One region of the Kitasatospora sp. HPM-01-4 genome, then DNA from elsewhere that is predicted to be linked to it. Evidence: predicted binding sites of a transcription regulator. Region 1 holds the regulator's gene; the other holds the start of a gene.

What was found. Region 1 encodes HrcA, which represses chaperone genes, less so after heat shock. Its sites were predicted from a motif close to TTNGCACTCNGNNNNNCNGAGTGCNAA; they were not measured.
Region 2: the regulator HrcA is predicted to act here: its motif matches at 1,158-1,184, upstream of groL (chaperonin GroEL).

What each region holds. Positions count from the first base shown of each region.
Region 1 is NZ_JBPQGP010000005.1:5,933,733-5,937,120, forward strand. It holds gene htpX (zinc metalloprotease HtpX) at 1-752, opposite strand, end outside; gene hrcA (heat-inducible transcriptional repressor HrcA) at 1,026-2,039, shown strand; gene dnaJ (molecular chaperone DnaJ) at 2,111-3,253, shown strand; gene ACSMTC_RS25745 (16S rRNA (uracil(1498)-N(3))-methyltransferase) at 3,366-3,388, shown strand, end outside.
Region 2 is NZ_JBPQGP010000005.1:4,848,628-4,852,015, forward strand. It holds gene ACSMTC_RS21110 (MoaD/ThiS family protein) at 1-162, shown strand, start outside; gene ACSMTC_RS21115 (cold-shock protein) at 778-984, shown strand; gene groL (chaperonin GroEL) at 1,341-2,966, shown strand; gene ACSMTC_RS21125 (hypothetical protein) at 3,080-3,388, shown strand, end outside.

The DNA of each region.
Region 1 (3,388 bases):
TGGCCGGTCACCTTGGTGAGCGCCGAGGCCAGCGCGCTGGGGCGGCCGGTGAGCTGGGCCGCGGCCCGGTCGGCGGCCAGCTCGCGGTAGCGCGACAGCAGCCGGGTGAGCAGGAAGCTGATCGCGTACACCAGCATGCTGACCAGCGGGATGACCAGCATGGCGATGGCCGCGGTGCTGTCGTTGTTGTTCCGGTTGCCGCCGCCGAGGAAGCCGCCGTACAGGGCGATCCGGGTCATCACCCCGGCCAGTACACCGAGGAATCCGGCGATGGTCATCACCGCGACGTCCCGGTGCGCGACGTGCGAGAGCTCATGGGCGAGGACACCCTCCAGCTCCTCCGGCTCCAGGCGCCGCAGCAGTCCGGTGGTGACGCAGACCACCGCGTTCTGCGGGTTGCGGCCGGTGGCGAAGGCGTTGGGCATGTCGTTGTCGGCCACCGCGACGCGGGGTTTGGGCATGTCGGCCAGGGCGCAGAGCCGGTCGATGGTGCCGTGCAGCTGCGGATACTGCTCGGGGCTCACCGGCCGGGCGCCCATCGCCCGTTCGGTGATCTTGTCGCTGAACCAGAACTGGGCCACGAAGAGTCCGCCGGAGATCAGGACGATCAGCGGCCACGCTCCGCGCAGCAGGACGATCAGTACTCCCGTGAAGCCGACGTACAGCAGTCCGATGAGGAACATCGTGGTGACCATCCGCCCGGTCAGGCCACGGTCGGGTGCGAACCGGGAGTGCTGGGATGAAGCCGACATCTCTGCTCCTTCGTTACCATCGCTCGCCTTCGATGCTGCCACTCCGGGGGGCCCGGGGCACCGACTTCGTACCCCGGATCCGGTAAGGATCACCGGGGCGGCCCGTTCCTGCCGTCGGACCCGGGCCGTACACTGGCAAGTACGGTTCTGGCACTCTGCCTTCCAGAGTGCCAGGGAGCCGGGCGGCTACCGGTTCAACGGACGAAGACGGAGGTGCGTGCCGTGTACAGCGAACGCCGTGCTGACGAGCGCCGACTCGACACCCGCCGTCCGCTGGACGAGCGCAAGCTGGCGGTGCTGCGCGCCATCGTGCAGGACTACGTGGGCACCGAGGAGCCGGTCGGTTCCAAGGCCCTGGTCGAACGGCACAACCTGGGGGTCTCCCCGGCCACCGTGCGCAACGACATGTCGGCGCTGGAGGAGGACGGTTACATCCACCAGCCGCACACCAGCGCCGGGCGGATCCCGACCGACAAGGGCTACCGCCTGTTCGTCGACAAGCTGGCCGAGGTCAAGCCGATGAGCGCGCCGGAGCGCCGGGCGATCCGGCACTTCCTGGAGGGCGCGGTCGACCTGGACGACGTGGTGGCCCGTACGGTCCGGCTGCTGGCGCAGCTGACCAGACAGGTCGCGGTGGTCCAGTACCCCTCGCTCTCCCGGTCCACGGTCCGGCACATCGAGCTGGTGGCGCTGGCCCCGGCGAAGGTGATGCTGGTGCTGATCACCAACACCGGCCGGGTCGAGCAGCGGCTGGTGGACTGCCCGGGTACGGTCGGCGAGAGCGTGCTGGCGGACCTGCGGTCCAGGCTCAACACGAGCGCGGTCGGCTGCGCGCTGCCCGACGTGCCCGGTGCGCTGGAGGAACTTCCGGCGGCCTTCGAGCCGTCGGATCGGTCGACGGTCAGTGTGGTGCTCGCCACGCTGTTCGAGACGCTGGCCGAGCAGAACGAGGAGCGGATCATGCTGGCCGGTACGGCCAACCTGACCCGCTTCGGGCACGACTTCCCGCTCACCATCCAGCCGGTGCTGGAGGCACTGGAGGAACAGGTGGTGCTGCTCCGCCTGTTGGGTGAGACGGCGGACGCCGGGATGACGGTCCGGATCGGCCACGAGAACGAGTACGAGGGGCTCAATTCCACCTCGGTCGTCTCGGTCGGTTACGGTTCCGGCGACCAGAGTGTGGCAAAACTCGGGGTGATCGGTCCGACCCGGATGGACTATCCGGGCACAATGGGGGCGGTGCGAGCGGTGGCGCGGTACTTGGGCCAGATCCTGGCCGAGTCGTAGAACAGGCCGCTGGTTGAACCGGCGGTGACCAGTCGCAAGCACTTCTACAGGCGGAACAAGCGGAGCATTTGGTGGCCACGGACTACTACGCGGTACTCGGCGTCCGACGGGATGCGGGGCAGGACGAGATCAAGAAGGCGTTCCGGCGCCTGGCACGCGAACTGCACCCGGACGTCAACCCGGACCCGAAGACGCAGGAGCGGTTCAAGGAGATCAACGCCGCCTATGAGGTGCTCTCCGACCCGCAGAAGAGGCAGGTCTACGACCTCGGCGGGGACCCGCTGTCGCCCAACGGCGGCGGTGGCGCGGGCGGCTTCGGCGCCGGCGCGGCGGGCTTCGGCTTCTCCGACATCATGGACGCCTTCTTCGGCGCCGCCTCCGGCCAGCGCGGCCCGCGTTCGCGCACCCGGCGCGGTCAGGACGCGATGATCCGGCTGGAGATCACCCTGGAGGAGGCCGCCTTCGGCACCACCAAGGAACTCCAGGTCGACACGGCGGTCACCTGCACCACCTGCTCCGGCGAGGGCGCCGCACCCGGCACCTCCGCGCAGACCTGTGACATGTGCCGCGGCAAGGGCGAGGTCTCCCAGGTCACCCGGTCCTTCCTGGGCCAGGTCATGACCTCCCGCCCCTGCCCGCAGTGCCAGGGCTTCGGCACCGTCGTGCCGACCCCGTGCCCCGAGTGCGCCGGCGACGGCCGGGTCCGCGCCCGCCGCACGCTCACCGTCAAGATCCCGGCCGGTGTGGACAACGGCACCCGGATCCAGCTGGCCGGCGAGGGCGAGGTCGGCCCCGGCGGCGGCCCCGCCGGAGACCTCTACGTCGAGATCGCCGAGACCAGCCACGCCGTCTTCCAGCGGCGCGGGGACGACCTGCACTGCACCGTCACCATCCCGATGACGGCCGCCGCACTGGGCACCCAGGTGCCGCTGCAGACCCTGGACGGCCTGGAGGAGGTGGACATCCGCCCCGGCACCCAGTCCGGGCAGTCCATCCCGCTGCACGGCCGCGGCGTCACGCACCTGCGCGGCGGCGGGCGAGGCGACCTGATAGTGCATGTCGAGGTGCAGACGCCCACCAAGCTCGACCCCGAGCAGGAGGAGCTGCTGCGCCGGCTGGCGCAGCTGCGTGGCGAGGAGCGCCCCTCCGGGCAGTTCGCGCCCGGGCAGCAGGGCCTGTTCTCGCGGCTGAAGGACGCCTTCAACGGCCGCTGAGGTCCGGCTCCGGTTTCGACCGGTCGATGAGTGAGCTTCCGGGCGCCCGGCGACTCCCAGGGGTCGTCGGGCGCCGCTGCGTCGGTACCGAGAGAGTGTTTGGGGAAATGCCATGACCGCGCCCGTGTTCGTCGT
Region 2 (3,388 bases), 1.1 Mb from region 1:
CCCGGCATCGCCGCCCGCATCCTGGACGACACGGGCCGGCTGCGCCGCTTCGTCAACGTCTACGTCAACGACGACGACGTGCGCTTCGCGGAGGGCCTGGCGACCGAGATCGGGGACGGCGCCAGCGTCTCGGTCATCCCCGCGGTGGCAGGCGGCTGCTGACCGCCCGACAGCCGGCCCCGACGCCCCGGGGCTAGCACACCGGAGCCGTCGGCGGGCATGGAATGCCTATTTCCGTGCCGGTCGGCGGCTCTTGGCATGTCGATGGAAAAGTGCGACCTGAAGTGGAGGTAAAGTGCGCACGTGCCGGCGGACTCCCCGTCGGCGGTACTCCGGGAGCGCGCGGCCCGCGGCCGGCCGGCTACTGACGCTCCGACAGCCGATCGGGTACGCAGGGCTCTTCCGGCCGCTGAGACGGACCTCGGGCAGTCTGCCGCAGAGGATGTCAGGACGACGTCAGAAATTCACCGGCGATTTGCGGCCGTTCGTCCATTATGCCCGGCAGGAATCGGCACGGTGTGCCGCTTTTATCCCACGGCTTCCGAAAGCTTCCGGATGGAATTCCCAGAAGTTGGGCCTGTTGCAGAGGGCACCTGTCCGGATACATTCAGCGGCGGTCGCACGCAATCACCCGTCGGCCCGGCAACTCCCGGGGAACGGCGGAGGTTTGCGGCGTGCACGGCTGCGCCCAGGGGGGGTTCCCCGGGCCTGCCTACCAGCCTGGGCCCGCACCCTGCGGGTCCGTGAAGGGCCAGCACAGCACAAGGGGAGTTCGGAATGGCTCAGGGCACCGTCAAGTGGTTCAACGCGGAGAAGGGCTACGGCTTCATCGCGGTCGACGGTGGTGCGGACGTGTTCGTCCACTACAGCGCGATCCAGATGGACGGCTACCGCACCCTCGAAGAGGGCCAGCGGGTCGAGTTCGAGATCTCCCAGGGGCAGAAGGGCCCGCAGGCGGACATGGTCCGCGCCGCTGCGGTCTGACCTTCCGGCCTGCGGAGGCCTCGGCTCGGTCACGAGCTGGCGCTCACGTCGATTCGAGCGGTGGGCCCGTACGACACCAGTCGTACGGGCCCACCGCCGTCTTCGGGGGTCCGGCCCCGTGGCGGCCGCGGCCGCCGTGATCGCCGACTGCCGGTCGACACTGTCGCATTGGGCTTGCACTCGGTATCCCAGAGTGCTAATCATTGGCGTTAGCACTCTCCGCTTGAGAGTGACAAACGGACCGGGTCGGTGAGGTCCCGGGGAGCGGTAGGGGAAAGGACCCCCGTTCCCGAGGGCCGTCCGTCGCGGGCACTCCTGGTCCGAGCAGTCGACCGTGTCCTGGAGGACCACTTCCGATGGCCAAGATCATCGCGTTTGACGAGGAAGCTCGCCGCGGCCTTGAGCGCGGCATGAACCAGCTTGCCGACGCAGTCAAGGTGACGCTGGGCCCCAAGGGCCGCAACGTCGTCCTTGAGAAGAAGTGGGGCGCCCCCACGATCACCAACGACGGTGTCTCCATCGCCAAGGAGATCGAGCTCGAGGACCCGTACGAGAAGATCGGCGCGGAGCTCGTCAAGGAGGTCGCCAAGAAGACCGACGACGTCGCGGGTGACGGCACCACCACCGCCACCGTGCTGGCCCAGGCCCTGGTTCGCGAGGGTCTGCGCAACGTCGCCGCCGGCGCCAACCCGATGGCCCTGAAGCGCGGTATCGAGAAGGCCGTCGCCGCCGTCTCGGACCAGCTGCTGGCCCAGGCCAAGGACGTGGAGACCAAGGAGCAGATCGCCTCCACCGCCTCCATCTCCGCCGCTGACACCCAGATCGGCGAGCTGATCGCCGAGGCCATGGACAAGGTCGGCAAGGAAGGCGTCATCACCGTCGAGGAGAGCAACACCTTCGGTCTGGAGCTTGAGCTCACCGAGGGCATGCGCTTCGACAAGGGCTACATCTCCGCCTACTTCGCCACCGACCTGGAGCGCATGGAGGCGACCTTCGAGGACCCGTACATCCTCATCGCCAACTCCAAGATCGGCTCGGTCAAGGACCTGCTCCCGCTGCTGGAGAAGGTCATGCAGAGCGGCAAGCCGCTGGTCATCATCGCCGAGGACGTCGAGGGCGAGGCCCTGTCGACCCTGGTCGTGAACAAGATCCGTGGCACCTTCAAGTCCGTCGCCGTCAAGGCCCCGGGCTTCGGTGACCGCCGCAAGGCCATGCTCGGCGACATCGCCATCCTCACCGGTGGCACCGTCATCTCCGAGGAGGTCGGCCTCAAGCTGGAGAACGCCGGTCTGGACCTGCTGGGCACCGCCCGCAAGGTGGTCATCACCAAGGACGAGACCACCATCGTCGACGGTGGCGGCGAGAGCGACCAGGTCGCCGGCCGGGTGAACCAGATCCGCGCCGAGATCGAGAACAGCGACTCGGACTACGACCGCGAGAAGCTCCAGGAGCGCCTCGCCAAGCTGGCCGGCGGCGTGGCCGTCATCAAGGCCGGCGCGGCCACCGAGGTCGAGCTCAAGGAGCGCAAGCACCGCATCGAGGACGCCGTTCGCAACGCGAAGGCCGCCGTCGAGGAGGGCATCGTCGCCGGTGGTGGCGTCGCCCTGCTGCAGGCCTCCTCGGTCGCGTTCGAGAAGCTGGAGCTGGACGGCGACGAGGCCACCGGTGCCAACATCGTCAAGCTCGCCGTCGAGGCCCCGCTGAAGCAGATCGCGGTCAACGCCGGCCTCGAGGGTGGCGTCGTGGTGGAGAAGGTTCGCAACCTCCCCAACGGCCACGGCCTGAACGCCGCCACCAACGAGTACGTCGACCTGATCGGCCAGGGCATCATCGACCCGGCCAAGGTCACCCGCTCCGCGCTGCAGAACGCCGCCTCCATCGCGGCTCTGTTCCTCACCACCGAGGCCGTCATCGCCGACAAGCCGGAGAAGGCCGCTGCCCCGGCCGGCGGCGGCATGCCGGGCGGTGACATGGACTTCTGATCCTCTTCGAGGATCGGCGAGTTCTGATCGTCTGCGAGGGCGGTCTCCCCACTGCGGGGAGGCCGCCCTCGCGGCGTTCCCGGCCGCCAAGTGACCTGCGGGACAATGGGTCAATGGCCAGCTCTGAGATCGAAACCGCCCTGCACACCGCCCGCGCCCTGGTCCTCGCCGACCTCACCGCCCGTGACGTCGCCGAGGCGGCGGTGGTCTCGCTGGTCGAGAAGGCGGTCGTCCACCGCCGCTGGTGGCTGGAGCAGTGGCCGGCCGGAGTCGAGTTCGTCCTCGGGCTGCTGGCCCAGGACATCCAGGACGCCCTGCTCGAGGAGTACGGGCGGTGGCCGCTGTGCACCGTCTGCGCGGCCGAGGGCGACCCGCATGCGCTGAGCGTGGAGCCGGAGTTGGGCCCGGAGCCGCACTGGGTG